Regions from separate parts of the Rummeliibacillus sp. TYF005 genome, predicted to be linked through region 1. Evidence: riboswitches for the same ligand, from Rfam matches in the RefSeq annotation. Region 1 holds a riboswitch; the other holds the start of a gene.
What was found. A riboswitch is a leader RNA that binds a small molecule or an ion and turns the genes downstream of it on or off. The one in region 1 is predicted to bind thiamine pyrophosphate.

Region 1 (4,002 bases):
CGCTTCGCTTAATTCACTAGAAGAATAGCCTACATTTTTCCCCTCTAAATCTTTAGGTGAATCAATACCAGAAGATTTTTTCATCATTAAACGGTCGAGTGGATGTCTAACGAGTGATGCAATAGAGACAATCGGGATTCCTTCAGATTTTGATAAAATTGCTTGATTTTGATAGCTGATTGCCAAATCTACTTTTCCCGTAGCTGCAAGTTTCAGAGGATCATTTGTATCTGCAGGCATTTCAATTTTTACATTTAAACCTTCATCTTTGAAATAACCTTTCTCTTTTGCTACATAAATGGCAGAATGGACTGCATTTGGATACCAATCTAGCATGATACTAATATTATCTAGTTTTTTGCCATTTTCTGTGGAAGCTTGATTATTTCCATTACAACCTGTTAAAAATACGATTAAGAAAAGTACAATTGCAATATTCATCCACTTCTTCATGTTTAACATCTCCTATTAATTTAGTTGGCTTTGCTCCATTTATTTGTAACTCTTTTTTCTATCCATGACGCTAATGCAAATAATAGAATACCTACAATGGTTAATACTGTGATAGCTGCAAAGACGCCTTCGGCATTTAAGTTTCCTGACATTCTTCTGCTATAATAGCCTAACCCTTCACTTGCACCGAGCCATTCTCCAATAGTGGCTCCAACAAGGGCAAAAACAATGGCCATTTTAAAGCCTGAGAAAAAGGAAGGCAGTGCCATTGGGATTTGTAACTTTTGAAAAATTTGAAATCGGTTTGCGCCCATCGAACGTAGCATTTCGATATATTCTTTATCACAGGACTTCAAACCGTCATAAGTTCCCACAACAATAGGGAAGAAACAGATTAAGAAAGTGACAGCCACCTTGCTCCAGATGGTATATCCAAACCACAGTACAAAGATTGGGGAAAGTGCAATAATAGGTATCATTTGTGAGATCACCACTGCTGGATAGACAATCTTTTCAATAGTTTTTGAGAAAAACATGATAACTGCAATAAGTATGCCCCCAATGACAGCGATAGAAAATCCAATAAAAAATTCTAACATTGTGGCACTTAAATGCTCGATTAAAAGTGGTTGCCAATTCGCAAAAATCATTGATACAACCCCAGTTGGTGCTGGTATGATAAAACTTGGAACAATTTTAGACCGTACAAGCCATTCAACAATAGCAAGTACAATGATTGAAAATCCGATAAATAAACTATAGGTTTGTAGAAAATTTTTGAGTGCTTTCATTTGCAATTTTCTTCTCCAATTCTTGACGTAGTGTTACGATTTCTTCAGAAAAAAGCATTTCCGATTTTCGTGGACGTGGCAAGGGTATTAAAATTTCTTCTATCCGTTGATCTGGATGTAATAACAAAATCCGATCACTAACAAAAATGGCTTCTTCTAAATCATGTGTGATAAAAACAATCGTTTTGTTTAAATCTTGCCAAATGGATAATAACCAAGATTGCATTTCCTTTTTTGTCAATGCATCAAGGGCTCCAAAGGGTTCGTCGAGTAAAAGCACATCTTTTCCTGTTAATAGGGCACGTAAAAAAGCTACACGTTGTCGCATACCTCCAGAAAGTTGTTTTGGTAGTGCGTGCTCGTATTCACTAAGGCCTACTCTTTGTAACCAAATCCTCGCTTCATCCTTCGATATATGTAAATCCTTTTGAATTTCAGACGCAATTAAAATATTATCGAGAATCGTACGCCAAGGAAGTAGTAAATCCTTTTGTGGCATATAGCCAACATCACCTAAAGAAATCTCTAGATCATCAATGCGGATTTCACCTTCGTCGGGTTGAAGAAGACCCGTCATTAATCTTAAAATGGTACTTTTCCCAGTCCCGCTTCTACCTACAATAGAGATGAATTCTCCCTTTTTTATCTCCATATTCAGTTTTGAAATTACTTGATTTTTTTGTTTGTCCTTGTTGCTATAGCTATAAGAAATATTTTTTAACTTAAGTGTCATTTTTTCTCCCTCCTAAAACAAAATAAAAACTGCTTCCTATAAAGAAAGCAGTTTCGGTAAAACATTAAATAACATGTCTCATAAACTACTTTCCTCCGCTAGTGCAAACTAGATCAGGTTCAAAGGGTACAATCTCAGCCAATTGGCGCCCCTAGTAGAATCAATAATATTTAATTGTTGTTTCGTACAAATAAAAAAACCACTCAATAGGAGAGTGGGTTAAATAACAAGAATCATTACTTATATAACTCACTTCCCTCCGCTAGCGTAAACTAGATCAGGTTCAAAGGGTTTAGAACACCGGTGTTCAGTCTCAGTCCGTCCTCGGACACCCCTAGTGCTATTCAGTTTCCTTATATAGCTTATCACGTACAAAAATTTATGCAAGACTTTTCATTATTAAGATAATCTGGATAAAAAATATAATTTGAGGACATTTTTGACAATTGTAAAGTTTGAAGCATATACTATATTCAAACGGATGTTTGACTGAGGTGGATGATTTGAGTAAAGATGCTCAGAAAACGAATTCAGATAGTTGTGAAGTATTTTGTTACAACGAAGAAAAAGTAACGAAGATAAAACAGCAAATAGAAGAAGTGAATGGTGTTGAATTGCTATTTAAGGCATTAGCCGATTCAACAAGGTTAAAAATTGCATATGCTTTAACTTTAGAAAAGGAATTATGTGTATGCGATGTAGCAAATATCATTGGTTCTTCAACTGCAACTGCTTCGCACCATTTACGATTATTAAGAAATATGGGATTAGCGAAATTTCGAAAACAAGGAAAGCTCGCCTTTTATTCATTAGCAGATGAACACGTACACCAACTAGTATCAATTGCAATGATTCATACAAATGAAGGAAAAGAATAAAGAGGGTGAATAACAAATGGACGAAGGAAAGGCAAAAGTAAAACGTGAACTCATATTAGAAGGATTAGATTGTGCCAACTGTGCTCAAAAAATTGAGAATGGTGTTAAAACAATAGATGGGATTTCAAATTGCTCAGTGAACTTTGTAACAAAGTCACTTTTAATGGAAACAGATGAAAAACAAGTAGAAGATGTTGTAGCTGAAGCAAAGAAGAAAGTCAAAACTCTAGAACCTGATATTACAATACTAGAAAAAAATAATCCGAGTATTATGAGAACTTTATATTTGAATGGATTGGATTGTGCCAATTGTGCAGCGAAGATTGAGACTGAAGTAGGAAAACTTGAAGGAGTCACTCATTCTTCTGTTGACTTTGTAACCAAAAAATTGCAAATTAAAGCTTCAAATCCAGATCAAATGGAAGACTTGGAGAAAAAAACAACGGAAATTATAAAAAAAATAGAACCAGATGTAATTGTTGTATCCGAGATACATAATAGCGGAGATGAACAACACGATCAGGATGAGCATGCTAATAGTACAACGAAAAAAATGGTAACTCGTTTATCCATTGGAGCTATCTTGACAGCAATTGGCATACTTGTTCCGCTATCCAATATCGGAGAGTTAAGTTTGTTCATCATAGGTTACCTTATTATTGGTGGAGATATCGTATTAAGGGCGGTTAAAAATATTTACAGAGGACAAGTTTTTGATGAACATTTTTTAATGACAGTAGCAACAATTGGCGCATTTGCTGTTGGACAATATCCTGAAGGTGTTGCAGTAATGTTGTTCTATCAAATAGGTGAACTGTTCCAAGGAATAGCTGTTAATCGTTCACGCAAATCGATTAGTGCATTGATGGATATTCGACCTGATTCTGCAAATGTTAAACGTGGGAATAATGTGCTAAAAGTTTCTCCAGAAGATGTAAAAGAAGGAGATATAATCATTATTAAACCTGGTGAAAAAGTGCCTTTAGATGGAGTAATTACTGAAGGTCATTCGATGGTTGATACGTCTGCCTTAACAGGAGAATCTGTACCACGTGAAGTTGAAGTTGGAAATGAAGTACTAAGTGGATTTATCAATAAAAACGGTCTTCTAACAGTAGAAGTGACAAAAGACTTTGGCGAATCAACT
Region 2 (4,002 bases), on a different contig from region 1:
TATCTAGTGATATTCAAGCTTTTTTAGAAAGTAGCAAAGCTATTTATAGTGCATTAACAGATTCTATAAACTGTTGAAGTTCAATATAAAAGGCATTCCACATTAATTGAAATGCCTTTCCTTTGTCTATTTAACTGCAACAAAACGGAGCCTCCAATAATCAGCAATCCAAGTATGTTCTTTATATAACTGAGGCTTTAAAATTTCTTCGCATAATTGAATAACATTCTGTTTTTGAGTATTAGATAAATGTTGAAAAATATTATTACTAAACATTTGCAACCAATTTCTGATCCCTTCATCTCCAATAAGCTGGGTTGGGCGTTCGTATAATGTCATCATCTTCACTTGGAAGCCTTCCCGTTCTAATAATTTACTATATTCCTCAGCTGTAGGAAAGTACCAAGGAAAGTAATCTTCAATATACGCATAACCCAATTCATTCATACTTTGTTTAATCGCATTTACAATTGAAGAGATATTTCCTTTCCCACCCATTTCAGCAACAAAACGGCCATTTGACTTTAAAGCATCATAAACATTTTGTACAACGATTTCAGGTTGTTTGATCCAATGTAATGCGGCATTAGAGAATACCGCATCAAATTGATGATGTACGTTAATTTGAGTAGCATCATTTACAGAAAATTGTAATTGTGGATATTTTGTTTGTGCTTGATGAATCATTGTTTCTGATGCATCGATGCCATGTACTAAGGCTCCTTGATTTGCAATTTTGTTAGCTAAATCTCCTGTACCACAGCCTAAATCTAAGATATTTTCACCTCTCTGTGGTGCTAACAATTCGACTAAACCTCCGCCAAATTTTGAAATAAAATTGTGCTTTTGATCATATAAAACTGCATTCCATTCACTCATTTGATCATCTCCTTTTAATGAGCTTAACAGAGAATTTGAAAGTAGAGATATGATTGATAAAGGAAGTATTGATTCCAAAATGGAATAGTAAGAGTAGGTAAATTTATCCTTGAGTAGCTAATTCATAAATGCTACGATAAAAGTAACTTAAATATTTGCAGGGGGACACTTTTGTGTTGAGAAGGTAAAACCTGACCCTTGGAACCTGGCAGTTAACACTGACGTAGGGAGCAAAGTACATTCAAAGAAATTTTGTACAGTAGCTCTCCATAATTTGGAGAGTTTTTTTGTACCCAAAACAAATATTTATGTGCGGGGGGACACTTTTGTGTTGAGAAGGTAAAACCTGACCCTTGGAACCTGACAGTTAATACTGACGTAGGGAGCAACGTAACACTTTAAGTCTCTATGTCCATTCATGGAGACTTTTTTGCGTCTACGTCCAACTACTAAGGAGGACTTAGAATGACATTTTGTGAAGAAGTGAGAAAAGAAACAAATTTGTATTGGGAAGGAAGTTTTGAGCATCCGTTTGTAAAAGGATTGGTTAATGGGACGCTGCCAATTGGAAAATTCAAATTTTATATGATGCAGGATGCTTATTATTTAAAAAATTACACAAAAGTACTGGCTATTGCCGCATCAAAAGCAACGGCGAATGAAGATATTAACTATTTCCTAGAAACAGCCAGTTTTATCAATGCAGCTGAGCTTGAATTACATCGAACAGTTTTTCAAGAGCTCGGGTGTACAGAAAAAGAATTAGAAGAATTTGAACCTGCTCCAGCTGCATATAATTATGTAAGTCATATGTATAATGCAGCCCATAATGGTGATGTTGCAGAAGCATTCGCAGCAATGTTGCCGTGTCCTTGGCTGTATCAAGAAATCGGAGAAAAGTATAAAAATGCGAAACCCGGTGTCAAATTGTATGAAGAATGGATTGCTATGTACAGTTCCCCAGATTATAAAGAAAAAATTGAATTGCAAAAGTCGATGATGAATCGCTTTGCAGAAGAGCAACCTGAAAAAGTAGCACGATTAAAATCGCATTTTAAAAAAAGCTGTTATTATGAATGGAAGTTCTGGGAGATGCCTTGGACATTTGAAGATTGGAAAGGTGAAGTGACTAGCTATGAGTTTATCTAAAATTCGAATGACTAATCCTCTTATTCACTGCATGACGAATTATGTAGTAGCAAATTTTACTGCTAATGGGTTGCTAGCAATTGGTGCTTCACCGGTTATGGCAGATGAATCGTCAGAGGTAGAAGAAATGGTATCCAATGCATCTGCGTTATTGCTTAATATTGGAACGATTAACAATCGTACTAGGAAAGCAATGATACTTGCAGGGCGTAAGGCAAATAGTAGACAGATACCTGTTGTACTTGATCCTGTTGGTGTTGGTGCCACGGCATATCGAAAACAAACCGTTCAAGATTTATTGGTAGCAGTGCAAGTCGATTTAATCCGCTGTAATGCTGGGGAATTAGCAACAATTGCAGGTGTAGAGTGGCATGCGAAAGGTGTAGACAGTGGTGAAGGGGAAATTGATATTGAACAAGTGGCAAAACAAGTAGCGAGTCGATATCACTGTTTAGTTATTATAACAGGACCTTCAGATATATTAACAGATGGTGAAGAAGTGAGAAGTGTTACAGGTGGTCATCTATTGATGACACAAGTGACAGGAACAGGATGCTTACTTAGTTCCATTTGTGCGGCTGCTTTAGCAGTAGAGGGAGATAAGATGACAATTCTTCATGATGTGTTAAAAGATTATAAGGTAGTTGCAGAACGTGCTGCATCTGCGAATTTACTAGGATCTTTTCAAATAGAAGTGATTAATGGATTACACGATATATCTAGAGGTGATCAATGATGGATATTGTAATGACCATAGCAGGTTCTGATAGTAGTGGTGGTGCTGGTATTCAAGCTGACTTAAAAACCTTTCAAGAACTAGGTGTTTTCGGCACATCTGCTATTACTGCTTTAACTGCTCAAAATACATTGGGGGTAGAAGGTATTTTCCCTACATCATCTGTTTTTGTTAAACAACAAATTGATAGTGTGATGAAGGATCTACCAGTAAAGACAGTTAAAACAGGTATGTTGTTTTCTGCTGAAATTATAGAAGTTGTTGCTGAAAGTTTAAAAGATAAAGATATTCATCTCGTGGTTGACCCAGTAATGATTGCCAAAGGAGGAGCATCTCTTCTTCAATTAGATGCCGTTGAAGCATTGAAAAACAAATTACTTCCACTTGCTACTGTTTTAACGCCCAATATTCCTGAAGCAGAAGTAATCAGTGGAATTACAATTGGAACACCCACAGATATTAAAAAGGCAGCCGATATTATATTGGATATGGGCGTTTCATGTGTTGTGATGAAGGGTGGACATTTAGAGGGAGAAGCTGCAATCGATAGAGTGTACTTTCGTGATGGTACAACATTTTCTATGCAAACAAAGCGAATTGAAACTAGACAAACACATGGAACAGGGTGCACTTTTTCATCTGCAATAGCGGCATTCTTAGGACAAGGGTTAAATTTACGTGAAGTTATTATCGAGGCAAAGAAATTTGTACAATTAGCAATTCAGAACCCTTTAAATATTGGTCATGGTCATGGTCCTACCAATCATTTTTCTTATAAAATTGCACAAGGGGTTTGTGAGGTGAAAATCGTTGAATCGAACTGATTTAGCTACCTATTTTATCATGGGAACAACAAACTGTAACCGTGCTCCACTTAGAGTTCTAGAGGAATCATTAAAGGCAGGAATAACTTTTTTTCAATTGAGAGAGAAAGGGAAGAATGCATTAAAAGGTATTGAGCTAGAAGATTTTGCAATAGCTTGTCAAACTCTTTGTAAAGAATACAATGTACCTTTTATCATCAATGATGACGTGGAACTAGCATTGAAGATTGACGCAGATGGTGTTCATGTAGGACAGGATGATACTGCACTAGAAGTAATTCGAACAAAATTCAAGGGTAAGATTGTTGGTGTATCCGTTCATACAGAACAAGAAATGAACAATGCTGTAAATGGTGGTGCGGATTATGTAGGGATTGGTCCAATATTTGAAACAAAGTCAAAATCAGATGCCAA

Region 2: it holds a riboswitch for thiamine pyrophosphate, as region 1 does, so the genes downstream of both, tenA (thiaminase II) here and CW357_RS15005 (ABC transporter ATP-binding protein) in region 1, are expected to answer to the same signal.

What each region holds. Positions count from the first base shown of each region.
Region 1 is NZ_ML122579.1:18,122-22,123, reverse strand. Features, by position in the region: gene CW357_RS15015 (ABC transporter substrate-binding protein) at 1-453, opposite strand, end outside; gene CW357_RS15010 (ABC transporter permease) at 474-1,244, opposite strand; gene CW357_RS15005 (ABC transporter ATP-binding protein) at 1,210-1,977, opposite strand; TPP riboswitch at 2,051-2,140, opposite strand; TPP riboswitch at 2,215-2,323, opposite strand; gene CW357_RS15000 (ArsR/SmtB family transcription factor) at 2,481-2,855, shown strand; gene CW357_RS14995 (heavy metal translocating P-type ATPase) at 2,872-4,002, shown strand, end outside.
Region 2 is NZ_ML122589.1:1,477-5,478, forward strand. Features, by position in the region: gene CW357_RS16080 (LysR family transcriptional regulator) at 1-77, shown strand, start outside; gene CW357_RS16085 (class I SAM-dependent methyltransferase) at 127-879, opposite strand; TPP riboswitch at 1,029-1,126, shown strand; TPP riboswitch at 1,184-1,281, shown strand; gene tenA (thiaminase II) at 1,345-2,028, shown strand; gene thiM (hydroxyethylthiazole kinase) at 2,015-2,764, shown strand; gene thiD (bifunctional hydroxymethylpyrimidine kinase/phosphomethylpyrimidine kinase) at 2,764-3,588, shown strand; gene thiE (thiamine phosphate synthase) at 3,575-4,002, shown strand, end outside.